Regions from separate parts of the Veillonella sp. S13053-19 genome, predicted to be linked through region 1. Evidence: a T-box and tRNA genes for the amino acid it is inferred to sense, from the RefSeq annotation. Region 1 holds a T-box; the other holds one or more tRNA genes.
The links. A T-box is a leader RNA that pairs with one kind of tRNA and senses whether it is charged. The one in region 1 lies ahead of cysS (cysteine--tRNA ligase), so its partner is inferred to be a tRNA-Cys.
Positions count from the first base shown of each region.

Region 2: it has a tRNA-Cys gene. The T-box ahead of cysS (cysteine--tRNA ligase) is inferred to sense a tRNA for this amino acid. The anticodon was not compared.

Region 1 is NZ_PPDA01000010.1:33,029-36,445, reverse strand. It holds gene gltX (glutamate--tRNA ligase) at 1-226, shown strand, start outside; gene VEHSUH06_RS06670 (bile acid:sodium symporter family protein) at 396-1,349, shown strand; T-box leader at 1,594-1,800, shown strand; gene cysS (cysteine--tRNA ligase) at 1,849-3,297, shown strand; gene VEHSUH06_RS06660 (Mini-ribonuclease 3) at 3,287-3,417, shown strand, end outside.
Region 2 is NZ_PPDA01000008.1:251,579-254,995, forward strand. It holds gene VEHSUH06_RS04610 (TrkH family potassium uptake protein) at 1-943, shown strand, start outside; gene VEHSUH06_RS04615 (MBL fold metallo-hydrolase) at 957-1,553, shown strand; tRNA gene VEHSUH06_RS04620 (tRNA-Asp) at 1,604-1,679, shown strand; tRNA gene VEHSUH06_RS04625 (tRNA-Phe) at 1,685-1,760, shown strand; tRNA gene VEHSUH06_RS04630 (tRNA-Gly) at 1,768-1,842, shown strand; tRNA gene VEHSUH06_RS04635 (tRNA-Cys) at 1,852-1,926, shown strand; tRNA gene VEHSUH06_RS04640 (tRNA-Leu) at 1,941-2,029, shown strand; gene VEHSUH06_RS04645 (DUF523 domain-containing protein) at 2,088-2,543, shown strand; gene VEHSUH06_RS04650 (phosphoethanolamine transferase) at 2,649-3,417, opposite strand, start outside.

The DNA.
Region 1 (3,417 bases):
CCGCAATGCATTAGCTGAACTTGATGAAATTACACCTGAAGTTGTAAAAGCAACTATTAAGGCGGTAATGAAAGAAACTGCTTTGAAAGGTAAATTTGTATTCATGCCAATCCGCGTTGCATTAACAGGTCAAATGCATGGTCCTGATTTGAACAATATCGTTACCTTGCTTGGTAAAGAAAAATGCTTACATAATTTAGACAATGTAGGTGCTTTAACTAAATAATCTTTATAGAGATCATAGGTGCTTTAGCAAAATAATCTTTATAGAGAATCGCAGAGAGCTCTCATAACTGTAGTTATGAGAGCTTTTTTATGTATATTGAGATTATTCTATAGAAATGTTATAATAGTCGGCGTATTTTATTTTATATATTATGAAAGTGAGTGTTTTTATGAGTGTTATTCGTTCTATTAACCACTTATTCAATAGTTACTTATCTTGGATTGTACTATTGATGGCTGTATTAGCCTATTTATTACCGACAGTTTTCTCTTGGATGACGCCTTACATTGCGTACATGTTACAATTCGTCATGTTTGCAATGGGTTTAACTTTGACCGCACAAGTATTCCTTGATGTATTCAAACAACCAATGAAGGTCATCCTCGTATCTGTTATTCAGTTCTTATGGATGCCTTTGGCAGGCTTCTTGGTTGCCATACTATTTAATTTCCCACCAGAAATTGGTATTGGTTTCATCTTGTTAGGTGCTTGTCCAGGTGGTACAGCGTCTAATGTAATGACATTCCTTGCCAACGGTAATGTGCCATTATCCGTATCTGCAACGACTGTATCTACGTTGTTAGCGCCAATTTTAACACCTTTATTTGTTGTTTTGTATGCAGGGGCCACTTCCTCTATTGATATTCAATTCATGCCGATGTTTATGTCTATCGTAAAAATCGTATTAGTACCAATCGTTCTAGGTATCGTATTGAATTACTTCATTGGATCTAAAATTGAACCTGTTAAAGATGTATGTCCAACAATTGCAGCTATTGCAGTATTGCTCATTTTAGCTGCTGTTACAGCAGTAAACCAAAAACAAATTGCTGAAACAGGTTTCATCATTTTCGTTGCTTGTTTAGTGCAAAATGTGAGTGGTTATATTGTAACGTACTTTATATGTAAAGCATTAAGCATTGATATTTCTTCTCGTCGTGCAATGCAAATCGAAGTAGCGATGCAAAACTCTGCATTGTCCGTTTCTCTTGCACTTAAACATTTTACACCACAAGCTGCGGTAGCAGGTGCAGTGTTCTCTATTATTCATAACTTTACAGGCTCTATCTTTGCTGGTATTTGCCGTAAACATGACGATCAAGAGAAGTTGGAGAACGCTTAGTCTTAATTGATTTAGATTATAGCAATTACTATTAACGTGTTTTATATAAACGTTATTGTTAATAGTGATAATAGCAGTCAAATATTTTGATTATACTAATCCTCATCATTTAAAAATTAATTAGCTGAAAATCTATGTATAATAAGCTAATAACTAATTTTAAATGATGAGGATTTTTCTTATGAATATTGACTTTCTATAGCATTATTTGGTAAAATAACTCTAAATCTAAATATAGATAAAATTAAAAGCTAGGACTGAAAGAAGTACTCTACAACTAACTTTTTAGCGAGAACCGATGGTGGGAGGGTTCATGGATAGGTAGACGAAATGCATTCACGAGCTGACACTCCGATTATAGGTAGGTTTGTCCGGTGACGCGCCGTTATGCGATGAGTGGGTGCCACTGCTGGTACCTAACAGAGTGGAACCGCGGACCATCGTCTCTGTATGAGATGAGAGGTCTTTTTTATTTACAAAAATGGAGGCATCGGTAACGATGAGAGAAATTACAGTTTATAATACTATGACACGCCAAAAAGAGGTATTCAATCCTGTTACACCAGGTGAGGCAAAAATGTATGTATGTGGTGTTACACCATATAATCATCCTCATATCGGCAACGCACGTCCTTTCGTAACATGGGATGTAATTCGTCGATACATGAAACATGTTGGTTATAAAGTAACTTATGTACAAAACTTTACTGACGTAGATGACAAAATCATCAATACATCTAATGGTGAAGGCGTATCTTGGGATACTATTGCAAATCGTTATATCGATAGTTATTTTGAAGTAATGGATGCATTAGGCGTACAACGTGCTGACATTTATCCTCGTGTTTCTACACATATTGAAGATATCATTGCTATGATTAATACATTGATTGAAAAAGGCTATGCTTACGAACTCGATGGCGATGTGTACTATAGTGTTGATAAATTTGAACATTATGGCGAATTGTCTGGTCGTACATTAGACGATATGGAAGCAGGCGCTCGAATTGAAGTAGACGGTCGCAAGAAAAATCCTATGGACTTTGCATTGTGGAAAGCGGCAAAACCAGGTGAGCCATATTGGGAAAGCCCATGGGGCAATGGTCGCCCAGGTTGGCATATCGAATGTTCTGCTATGAGCCAAAAATACTTAGGTACAGAATTTGATTTCCATGGTGGTGGTAGTGATTTGATCTTCCCACACCATGAAAATGAAATCGCTCAATCCGAAGGTTGTTCTGGCCAACATCCAGCAGTTCGTTACTGGTTGCACAATGGCTTTATTACTATCAACTCTGAAAAAATGTCTAAATCTTTGAATAACTTCTTCTTGGTAAAAGATATTTTAGAACAATATAGCCCTGACGCTTTGCGTTACTTCTTGTTGAGTACGCATTATCGCAGCCCATTGGACTTCTCTGATGAGCGCTTAGAAGAAGCAAATAAATCTTTAGAACGTTTAAGTACAGCTATTGAAAACCTTCTTTACCTTGAAAAATGTGAACCAGGTTCATGTGATGAAGCTCAGCGTTTATTAGAAAAAGCAAAAGAATACGAAGAAGAATTTGAGGCTGCTATGAGCGACGACTTTAACACTGCTTTAGCAACATCTAGCATGTTTGGTCTCGCAAAGGAAATCAATATCTATTACCAAGCTGTAACAAGCAGAGAAGGCGTTGTTTGCCAAGAAGCGATTGCCGAAGTTAAACGCATCTTCAAATTCATGACAGATGTGATTGGCGTTCTTGAAAAAGCATGGGAAGGCAACACTGGTGCTAACGCTGCTGAATACGAAGAATTAATGCAAGTTATCTTGTCTGTACGTCAAGCGTGCCGTGAACAAAAACAATGGGCATTAGCTGATTGCATCCGCGATCGCTTGGCTGAAATCGGTATTACTATTGAGGATTCCCCTCAAGGTGCACGGTGGAAAAAACGTGAAGTTTAAACAATTTCAATTCTTAAAGAATGAAGCGATAAAAAAACTGACGGCTCTTAAACAAGAGCCGCTTCGTTTGCGTAATAGAACTATTGAGGAGTGCCTTAGTGCTGACGCAGTCATGCTTGC
Region 2 (3,417 bases), on a different contig from region 1:
GCGTTTATACGTTGCTTTTACGGCTCTTTGTTTCGTTATGCTATGGGCTGGTGGTATAGAGCCTTTTGATGCGTTAAACTATGCCTTTTCCATTATTGCAACGGGTGGATTTGCACCAACATCAGCAGGGGCATTTATATATGAACAGAGTAACTATATTTGCTTTGTATTTGTTTTCTTTATGATCCTTGCAGGTGGTAATTTTTCAGTGTATTACAACGCACTTCAAAAAGGCTTTCGCGTTTTGATTGATGATTTTGAAACACGTATGTATTGGCTAGTTATTTTTATTGGAATTGCTATAATATCAATTTCGATGGCAGTACAATCAAATATCAATGACCCAATTCAAATCTTCAGAGATGTTTCCTTTAATTATGTATCGATTCAAACTGGTAGTGGATTTGCTGTAAGCGATTATGATTTATGGCCAGCCGCTGCACAGATGATGTTATTTATTTCATCATTTTTTGGTGGTTGTAGTGGTTCTACAACAGGGGGCGTAAAAATTATTCGCCTCATTATTCTAATTAAGAGCAGCATTATTTATTTAAGAAAATCAATTCATCCTGAGATGGTACAAGTAGTGCGCATTAATGGTAAACCGATGCCTACTAAATGGATACAGATGGCACAGCAATTTTTATTTTTATATTTAATGATTTACGTTATATCTGTGTTCCTTATGACTTGTTCGGGAATGTCTACTTATGATGCGATGCAAATTATAACAGCTTTTCTTAGTAATGTAGGCATTGGATTTGGTGGTTTTGGGCCTACAGATGCCTTTGGTAGTATGTCTGATGGTGCTAAATGCGTAGCAATGGCAGATATGTTATTAGGTCGTTTGGAATTATTTACAATTCTTGTTATGCTTCATCCTCAATTCTGGGAAGGGTATTTTATAAAAAAACAATCTACTAAACGGTATCGTATCCTATAGGAGGGCGAATAATATGAATATTATAAAACGCCCTCTAGGGCTTTATAAAGCAAATTGTTATGTATTAATAAATGAGGGGAAGTCCCTTATTATTGATCCCGGGTTTCATAGTAAGCATATAATTGAAATGGTAGGAGATTCTGAGCCTATAGCAGTTTTATTGACACATGGTCATTGTGACCATGTATCAGCCCTCGATGAGGTCTGTGCTCATTATAAAATTCCAGCCTACTTACACCCTTTAGATCATGAGTTGTTACAATTAATTCGTCGTAGACCTAGTGTTTACAAGAAGAAAATGTATACTAATTGTGAAGATTTAGTAACAGGAAAACTACAATTAGGACCTTTTGAAATTATTGTCCATCACACACCTGGCCATAGTGCTGGTTCTGTTTGTCTTGAAATTGAGGGGCACTTATTTACTGGCGATACTGTGTTTAAGCAAAATGTGGGAAATACAGATAATTATAAAAGTAATCCTCATGATTTAATTACAAGTTTGAAGTATATTTTATCTTTATCTAAGGACTTAATTATTGAGCCAGGACATAAAGAATCTACCATATTAAAAGATGAAGAAGAATTCATCAAAAATATTGTAGTATAGTGTTGACAAAATTTCTGATAACCGATATACTAAGCAAGTACTTTGGATACGGCCCCGTGGTGTAGCGGTTAACATGTCGCCCTGTCACGGCGAAGATCGTCAGTTCAAATCTGATCGGGGTCGCCATTCATGCCTCGGTAGCTCAGTTGGTAGAGCAACGGACTGAAAATCCGTGTGTCGACAGTTCGATTCTGTCCTGAGGCACCATGTACATGCGGGAATAGCTCAGCGGTAGAGCACCGCCTTGCCAAGGCGGGGGTCGCGAGTTCGAATCTCGTTTCCCGCTCCAACTTTATATGGCGGCATAGCCAAGCGGTAAGGCAGAGGTCTGCAAAACCTTTATTCCCCAGTTCGATTCTGGGTGCCGCCTCCACAATCGTTACCCATGCCGGGGTGGCGGAACAGGCAGACGCAACGGACTTAAAATCCGTCGGTTGGAGACAACCGTACCGGTTCGATTCCGGTCCTCGGCACCAATTAAGACTAACTTCGGTTAGTCTTTTTTTCTTATCTGAATTAATAAAAAGTATTGCTATGAATAATAAACCTAAATTATTGATCAGTGAATGCCTATGTGGCGTTCCTTGTCGCTATGATGGAAAAGACAATTATATAGAAGCACTTGACCTTCTGAATGAGTATTATGAATTAGTACCTGTATGTCCAGAGGTGTTGGGTGGGCTATGCACGCCGAGAGAACCTGCTGAGCGTCAAGGAAATCGTATATGCACTGCTGATGGGACCGATGTGACAACACAGTTTATTCGAGGTGCAGAGCTTACAGTTCGTATAGCTATTGAATATAAATGTGAACAAGCTCTATTGAAGGCGAAAAGCCCTAGTTGTGGTTATAAACGCATTTATGATGGCTCCTTTACTAGAACCTTAACGGATGGTCATGGATGTACTGTAGAGGCTTTATTAGCGGAAAATATTAGAATTTATACGGAACATGATATAGATCTTTTGTTGCCGCAAAAAAAGAGATGAGTTTAACTCATCTCTTTTTCTTTTATTAAGTTAACCTTTATTGTTAATACATAGTGTGTTATAGGGGACTATTTTTGAAACATTAACTATTGGTATGTACTACTGTTATTTACCAGCATTAACAGGATCATTAATTAGTGGCTGTTCACCAAGTAATGTAGTTAAGTTATGTAAATTGAATCGATATGACGCATTACTGAAGTCTCGCGTAGCATCGTAACGATAGTTAGGTGCCTGCATGAGACCTACTAATGTGTCATATAGCAGATCATTCGTAAAGAATTGATGCTCGTGTTTAGTCAGCACATCTGCCGTTTGTGGATATGCTGTACGATATTGTGGAGATAAGTATACCCAGAATGGAATATGTGTCATAACAAAGTCGAATGTATCTGGATTGTGAGATTTATCTAAGCTTTCACCGTGATCGGAGAAGTATACCATAGCTTGTAAATTCAATTTATCTTTACCATAGGTGTAAATTTGTTGTAATAACCAGTCTGTATATAACTGACTATTTGCATATGCTTCTTGGCCGTCAGGATATGGACCTTGTTTCCATTTACTAAATTCATGAGGGTAACGGTCATTGTAATAAATATGACTACCCATAATATGAATTACGATAAAGTTATTTTTTGTAGGGTCTACAGTTTCTAATAATGGTAACAATGCTTCGTCATAGCGATCGGAGAATGCATAAGACTCATGAGACCATTTTGTAGTGTCTGCAGTTTTAGCCATCAATGAAATAGCTGTATCATATTCTCCGAATACACCTTGGTTGCTAAACCAAGAAGTTGTGTAACCAGCTTTTTTGGCTACGTCTAAGATATTTGCGGAATCAAGGAATGGTCTATCGTCGTATTGGTTT